DNA from 3 places in the Ruegeria sp. YTSA072 genome. Region 3 is predicted to be linked to each of the others. Evidence: riboswitches for the same ligand, from Rfam matches in the RefSeq annotation. Region 3 holds a riboswitch; each other region holds the start of a gene.

Region 1 (2,194 bases), on a different contig from region 3:
ACGAACACATGCGACAAGCGTCGCCCGGTCCTCAGGCCGTTTTCGCGGCGAAGAACGGCGCGTAACAAGACATCCGTGTGCAAATGACCCTTCATCAGCATCCGGGCCTTACCTTCAACGACCAGTCCGACCGCGCGTTGGGCGGCCACTTCGTGGTCTCGCGCTTCAATGATTTCAACTCCGGACAAATCGGCCCCAAGCTGGGCGGCAGCGGCGGTGATTTTGTCCGGGTCGCCCACCAAAATCGGAGTAATGATGCCGTTTTCCAACGCGAGCAATGCCCCGCCTAGCGAATTCGGCTCTTCCGGGGCGACGATCGCTGTGGCCATCGGGTCCAGAGGACGTGCCTTTTCCAACAAAGCGTCGAAGTGCCGGTGACGCTGAACGATCAGTCCCGGTACCTCGACCGAGTCGAAGGTCAAATGCCGCGACGGTGGCGTGACCTGTACGGTGCCGCTTAGGATCAATGCGTCATCCCCGACCCGGCGCACTTCGGCGGAACAGGTCAGGTCGCCGTCTTCACACTTTTCTGTAACAGCCACAAAGGCAGTCAGTTCTTCGCCTGCCAAAACCGAAGCATGAAAACTCAGATCCGCCCGACGTGTTTGCGTACCGGCCCCCGGCAAGATGTTCCCAATGACTGCGGCCACCAGACCAGCAGGCCACAAAGCGGGAGCGACAGCCTCGGGGCGCCCATCTCCATCACCGTCATAGGCCGCCAGATTCAGCGGGTTGTGGTCACCCGAAGCCGAGGCAAACGCGTACAAGTCGTCCACGGTGCACAATCGGGTGACCTGCGCCTTGTCGCCCACCTTCAGTTGAGAATAGGTTCTGTTTTCTTGAATTTTCATCTCGTCCGGCTTTGTTTTTGAATGCGTGTTCGTTGTTTCAAACATTGGATGTGCGGCCCCCCGGAACCAGAACATATCCACCTTTGTTGCTACATTTCTGCAACGCAGCGTAGTCAGATCATTGGCAAATGACAAATGACCTCTGTGCGTGGGGTGGCGCGGATTATCGCTTGACCCAAATTCGGAACTCGGGCAAGCATCACCGCGATGGTTCCCTATGGTTCGCCACGGGATGAAAAGGGAATACGGTGAGGTTGCCAACAAGCGCTAAGTCCGTGACTGCCCCCGCAACTGTAAGCGGTGAGCGACGCCAAATACCCACTGACCACAAATGGGTCGGGAAGGATGGCCAAGCCACGACCCGCAAGTCAGGAGACCTACCATCCGATGTTCAACCAACCCGGGGCGGGGCGTCCTGGAAGGAGGCTTTATGACACGTCTAAGACGTGATGACATGATTGGCACCTTCTGCCCGCGCTTGGCAACAGGCGGAGTGGGCCATGTCGATCAGTCCTGATCATTTCCTTCTGATTTGCGAGACCTGCGAGAGTTCTGACCGGGCGGATTCATTGCGCGCTGCGCTTGCAAGCAAGCTTCCATCCAGTTTTGGCATCCGCAGCGTTTCCTGTATGGCCGGTTGCGGTCGTCCCACAACCGTCGGGTTTCAGGCATTCGACAAAGCGCGGTACCTTTTCGGTGACATCCAATCGGCTGAGGACGTGGATGCTTTGGCCGAATTTGCACATCAATACCATCGCATCGCGGATGGGTGGACCAGCGCAACGCAGCGCCCGCCTGCCCTTCTTGAAAAGACTCTGGCGCGCCTGCCGCGGCTAAAAGTGGAGACAAGCGCATGACCTGCGGAGCTTTCCTTGAGGCGCGCGGGCTGGAGTATTACGCCCTGAACGGCGACGTACTGCTGCAAAACATCAACTTCGAACTGAATGAAGGGGCCACTCTGGCAATTGCCGGCCCAAACGGTGCGGGTAAGACAACGCTGCTGAATCTTTTGTGCGGCGGTGAAGAGATTGTGCTGGGGGACGTTTTGGTAAAGGGGCGCAGCCTTCGGCAGCTTTCGGCGATGGACCGCGCCCGAATAATCGCCGTAGTCAGTCAGCAAGAATCGCCGGACGGGCGTTTGTTTCTGCGCGACTACGTGGCCCTTGGGCAAATCCCAATCCGCGCTGACCGATCTGCGGCTGAGCACGCCCTGGAATTGGACCGCATCCTGAATCTGACCGGACTGGTTGCCCTCGCTGACAAGCGGATGGCCGTATTATCCGGCGGGGAACGCCAGCGTGCTCATATCGCAAGGGCGCTGGCGCAAAACCCTTCGCTTTTGT
Region 2 (2,194 bases), on a different contig from region 3:
GTGCGCGATACGGCCAGGGGTGGTCGGATACCGTCACCAAACCTGAACAGACACAGATCATTCGGTCGATCTGTTCAATATCGGGCTGAATTGGCCCCAGCATTCCACCAACCGAATGGCCAATGCTCCACTGCTGGGCGGCGGGAAATCTGCGCCGCATTTCAGCGCGGGCAGCTGGCATGTCGATCAACGCCCAGTCAGCCATCGTGGCCTGCGAATCGCGCAGGCGCCTCCGTAGAGAGTGGCCAAAATCGCGATAGTCATAGGTCAGACAGGCCATACCCTGTTCTTCCACCAACCACCGCGCAAAATGCTGGTAATAGTCGCGCGGTACGCCTGTGGCTGCATGGACTACAACCGCCACATCAGGTGCCGAGGCAGGCATATACAGCCGAGCCGACAGTTCGGCGTCTCCGGCAGAAAACGTGAAATCTTCGGTCAAAACGACCGGAGTGTTGTCCAACATGGTGCCCTCGCAAGCATCTGAACTATTCGGTTCACATATGGCATATCCGCGCTTTTGCGCGACTAGAGTCAACAGATTTTCAAAGTGACCAAGCGTCCACTTGAACGATGGAAAACAGCCCGCTTGACTCAAGCCACCTACAACCGCTAGCGATGAGGTGATGGTTCTCGTCCTTATATTGGGGCGGGATGAAAAGGGAACTCGGTGCGGTCCAGCCCGGCAATGCCGGAACGGACCAAGGCCGCGACTGCCCCCGCAACTGTAAGCGGTAAGCAATGCCGAAATACCACTGGCCGAAAGGCTGGGAAGGTCGGCAAAGCAAAGACCCGCAAGTCAGGAGACCTGCCATCAAAGTAAAAACCGAAACTCGGGCGGGGTGTCCGGGCAGGTCTTCAGTACGCTGAGTTCCCTGTTCCACGTCCCCCGCTCACCGCGCGGAGGGCGCATTATGATCTGGAAGACAACGACCCACGAGTTCACCGCCACCCTGTGCCAGAAAACGGGGAAAACCTGCCCCGCATTGGCACAAATGGCTCGGGCCTTGGCCGAGGCGATGGCAACAGCACAACCAATGACGACCAGCGAATTTGAGGTGGACGGGTCCAGCGAACTGACCCATTGCGATGAGGGTTGCACCGCACGGTTTCGCGCCAGCCCGGCCCGGATCAGGGTCTATTGCGGGGCAAACACAGGCGACTCAGCCGACACGTTGGACGAATACGCCGATATGATGTTCGGCCCTGACTTTTCCACTCTGCCTGCTGGTGTTTTGGCGGCCTTGCCTTGCGCCATGCTTCAGGCATCGGCCCTTGCACCGCGTCCATCGCATCAGGTTGTTCAACAAGCCACGGCCTGATCCTAGTTCACTGATCGCTCTGGGCCGGTTTCATGGCCCAGGCCATCTGCTCATCCGTTTCCACCGCGCATGGTCGGGCCAAGCGCAGCCGGTTTAGCGCGTGGTTTGGATCTTCACCGCTTTCCACCATGAGCCTCAGCGCGACCATCCCCGACCGCCCACAACCGCCCCGGCAATGCACCAGCACGCGTCCACCGTCGGACAGAACCTGCCGGGCGGCTGCGCTGGCTTGGGGCCAAAGAGTTTCGATTGGCAGGGGCGGTGTGCCGAAATCCTCGACCGGAAGATGCACCCAGGTCGCGGACCTGCTTTGAACGTCTCGACCAAAACCGCCTGCGCCGACCTGCTGCATCTCGGCCTCGGTGGTCATTGAAATCACCAGATCGGGGTTCCAGTCCTGTATCACCCTCAGATCATCCACATACCCACCGCCGCCGCCAGGCAAGGGGGACAGCGCCAAGGTGCCTGAGCCAACAGGCAGCGCGTAGATTGCAAATTTTGCCAAAGCTTATGCTCCCACTGCCACCGACCCACCCGATTTTGAAAGCCGGTTTATCCCGCTTACAGACGCCGTCCAAACCGAAATTCCACGAAGCCTGCTGTGGACGCGGGCGGCCCGGGTCTCTACGCTGCATTTCTGACACGAATCTGACAGAGCAGACATGACCGAAACGCCCAGCCCCGCCTATCAGGTTCTTGCCCGCAAGTACCGCCCCGAAACCTTTGCAGATCTGGTTGGACAGGACGCAATGGTACGCACGCTGAAAAACGCGTTCGAAGCGGATCGGATCGCGCAGGCCTTTATCATGACCGGTATTCGCGGCACCGGCAAAACCACCACTGCCCGGATTATCGCCAAAGGCATGAACTGC
Region 3 (2,194 bases):
CATGTTCGGGGGCACCTTGTTCAAGCGGGCCGACATGGACAATCGCATTGTCTGCCTCCGCCTCCATCAGGATAGACTGAGATTCGGCCGCCAGATTTTCATCTTCCTCTACGGCAACAACCAGCTGTGCCATGCGCGCGGTAACAGCGGTCGAATACCCCAAGGTCGGAGCAATATCCAAAACCGACTCGTCGTTCGAAATGTTCAATATGTCCAGAATCTTAGCCAGGGTCCGCGGCTCCAACATGCAGCGCCCATCACCCAGTTCGATCAATCCCTCGACATATGCCGCTTCGCGCTGCGCGTCCGGCACGAAATTCTCGCGCTTGACGGTCAGCATCGCGTCTATGATGGGAAATTTCGTGACATCAGAAGGACGTATCTGCGTATCGACCATCGTCCGGCGGCGGGCTGCGAAATCTGTCATTGGATCGCTCATCTTGCTCCCTTGGGTGATTGAGTTCTGCCACATCCTTGAAAAACCGGCAACGGCCCAGACACGGAAACTTTCCAATCTTCACAAGATACAACGTCGCAACCAAAGACTAAGTTGGCACCCGGCCCTGAAATTTACGCTCCCCCCTCTGGACGCTCCTGTCGAAAGCTGCTAAAACGCCGATCACACCACGGCAAGTATTTGATTTTACTTGAAAAGGCGAGTTGGCGGAGTGGTGACGCAGCGGATTGCAAATCCGTGTACACCGGTTCGATTCCGGTACTCGCCTCCATTTATTTCCAAGCACTTAGCTTTCTGCGCTGATTTCGCAATTTCGGACGCCTAAAGTTCAGTATCAGATGCATGTTGCGATTGCGGGTCCAGCGATTCCATTTACACAACCGCACTACCTGATTGCCAAACCGAGAAACGCTCAATCATCTGCGACGGCCGGGCTGAATTGCGCCTGGCTCGCGTGAACGGATCGCATCGGATGCCGCTGACTGACTTCGGCAAGTCGCTTTTCTGACGTAGCGGGTTTTCAATCCCCAGTCGTGCTTGACAAGCCCCCTGCCCGTGCCGCATGTCGCATGCGTTGGTGTCCATCCTCGGATGGATGAAAAGGGAATGTGCCAGCGGTTATTCCGCCAAGCACAGCCGCCCCCGCGACCGTGACCGGAGAGGGTGCCCAAAGCCACTGGCCTAATAGGCCGGGAAGGCGGGACATCCGACAGAGGCTCGCCTCTGACATCCGCAAGCCGGGAGACCTGCCAGCACCCGAAGTTGAAACCGGGCGGGGTGTTCCGGTGTCGGGTCCATGTGCAGACGCGTGGCCCGCATGAAACCCCGTCCCCCGTATAAAGGATGAGGGGGATGAGAGACGTGACCGAGACCGCACCAGTCGAGTTGCTGGTCTGTACGACATGCCGCCGTGGGTTACCTATCGAAGATGACGCCCAGCGACCCGGCACTTTGCTGCATAAAGCACTTGAAAAGGCTGGCTTGCCGGACGGCGTCGACCTGAAACCGGTGGAATGTCTGTCGAACTGTGATCAGGGATGCTCGATCGTTTTGCGTGGCGGCCCGTCCCGATGGACCTTCGTTTATGAAAACCTCGACGAGACCAACCATGTCGAGACCATCGTCGAAGGCGTCACCAAGTATCTGGCCGCTGAAGACGGTCTGGTGAAATGGCGCGAACGCCCCGAACATTTCCGCAAAAACTGTGCGGCCCGCATTCCCCCGATTGGAGCCCTGAAATGAGCAACCTTGAAAAACTCCCCGTCACTGTGATCACCGGCTTTCTGGGCTCGGGCAAAACCACGCTGGTAAAGCACCTGATGCAGAACCCGCAGGGCAAGCGCCTGGCCGTTATCGTCAACGAATTCGGCGACGTGGGTGTAGATGGCGATATCCTGAAATCCTGCGCCATTCCGGATTGCCCGGCGGAAAACATCATGGAACTAGCCAATGGCTGCATCTGCTGCACAGTAGCCGATGATTTCATCCCGACCATTGAGGCGCTGATGGCGCTGGAACCGCGCCCCGATCACATCCTGATCGAAACGTCTGGACTGGCGCTACCAAAACCGCTGCTAAAAGCGTTTGATTGGCCAGATATCCGCTCGAAAATTACCGTCGATGGCGTGATCGCTTTGGCCGATGCTGAGGCCGTCGCTGCAGGTCGTTTCGCCCCTAACGTCGAAGCCGTGGACGCCCAGCGCCTGGCTGACGACTCGATCGACCACGAAACGCCTC

Evidence for each region. A riboswitch is a leader RNA that binds a small molecule or an ion and turns the genes downstream of it on or off. The one in region 3 is predicted to bind cobalamin.
Region 1: another riboswitch for cobalamin. It lies ahead of AC2FIB_RS08430 (DUF1636 family protein); the one in region 3 lies ahead of AC2FIB_RS10630 (DUF1636 family protein).
Region 2: another riboswitch for cobalamin. It lies ahead of AC2FIB_RS13885 (hypothetical protein); the one in region 3 lies ahead of AC2FIB_RS10630 (DUF1636 family protein).

Annotation. Positions count from the first base shown of each region.
Region 1 covers NZ_JBXWNI010000003.1:377,217-379,410, forward strand. Annotated here, with positions in the region: gene AC2FIB_RS08425 (bifunctional enoyl-CoA hydratase/phosphate acetyltransferase) at 1-851, opposite strand, end outside; cobalamin riboswitch at 1,045-1,250, shown strand; gene AC2FIB_RS08430 (DUF1636 family protein) at 1,352-1,708, shown strand; gene AC2FIB_RS08435 (ABC transporter ATP-binding protein) at 1,705-2,194, shown strand, end outside.
Region 2 covers NZ_JBXWNI010000007.1:145,223-147,416, reverse strand. Annotated here, with positions in the region: gene AC2FIB_RS13890 (alpha/beta hydrolase family protein) at 1-466, opposite strand, end outside; cobalamin riboswitch at 611-830, shown strand; gene AC2FIB_RS13885 (hypothetical protein) at 915-1,322, shown strand; gene AC2FIB_RS13880 (protein-tyrosine phosphatase family protein) at 1,330-1,827, opposite strand; gene AC2FIB_RS13875 (DNA polymerase III subunit gamma/tau) at 1,985-2,194, shown strand, end outside.
Region 3 covers NZ_JBXWNI010000005.1:49,699-51,892, forward strand. Annotated here, with positions in the region: gene AC2FIB_RS10620 (protein-L-isoaspartate O-methyltransferase family protein) at 1-427, opposite strand, end outside; tRNA gene AC2FIB_RS10625 (tRNA-Cys) at 655-728, shown strand; cobalamin riboswitch at 1,016-1,225, shown strand; gene AC2FIB_RS10630 (DUF1636 family protein) at 1,310-1,699, shown strand; gene cobW (cobalamin biosynthesis protein CobW) at 1,696-2,194, shown strand, end outside.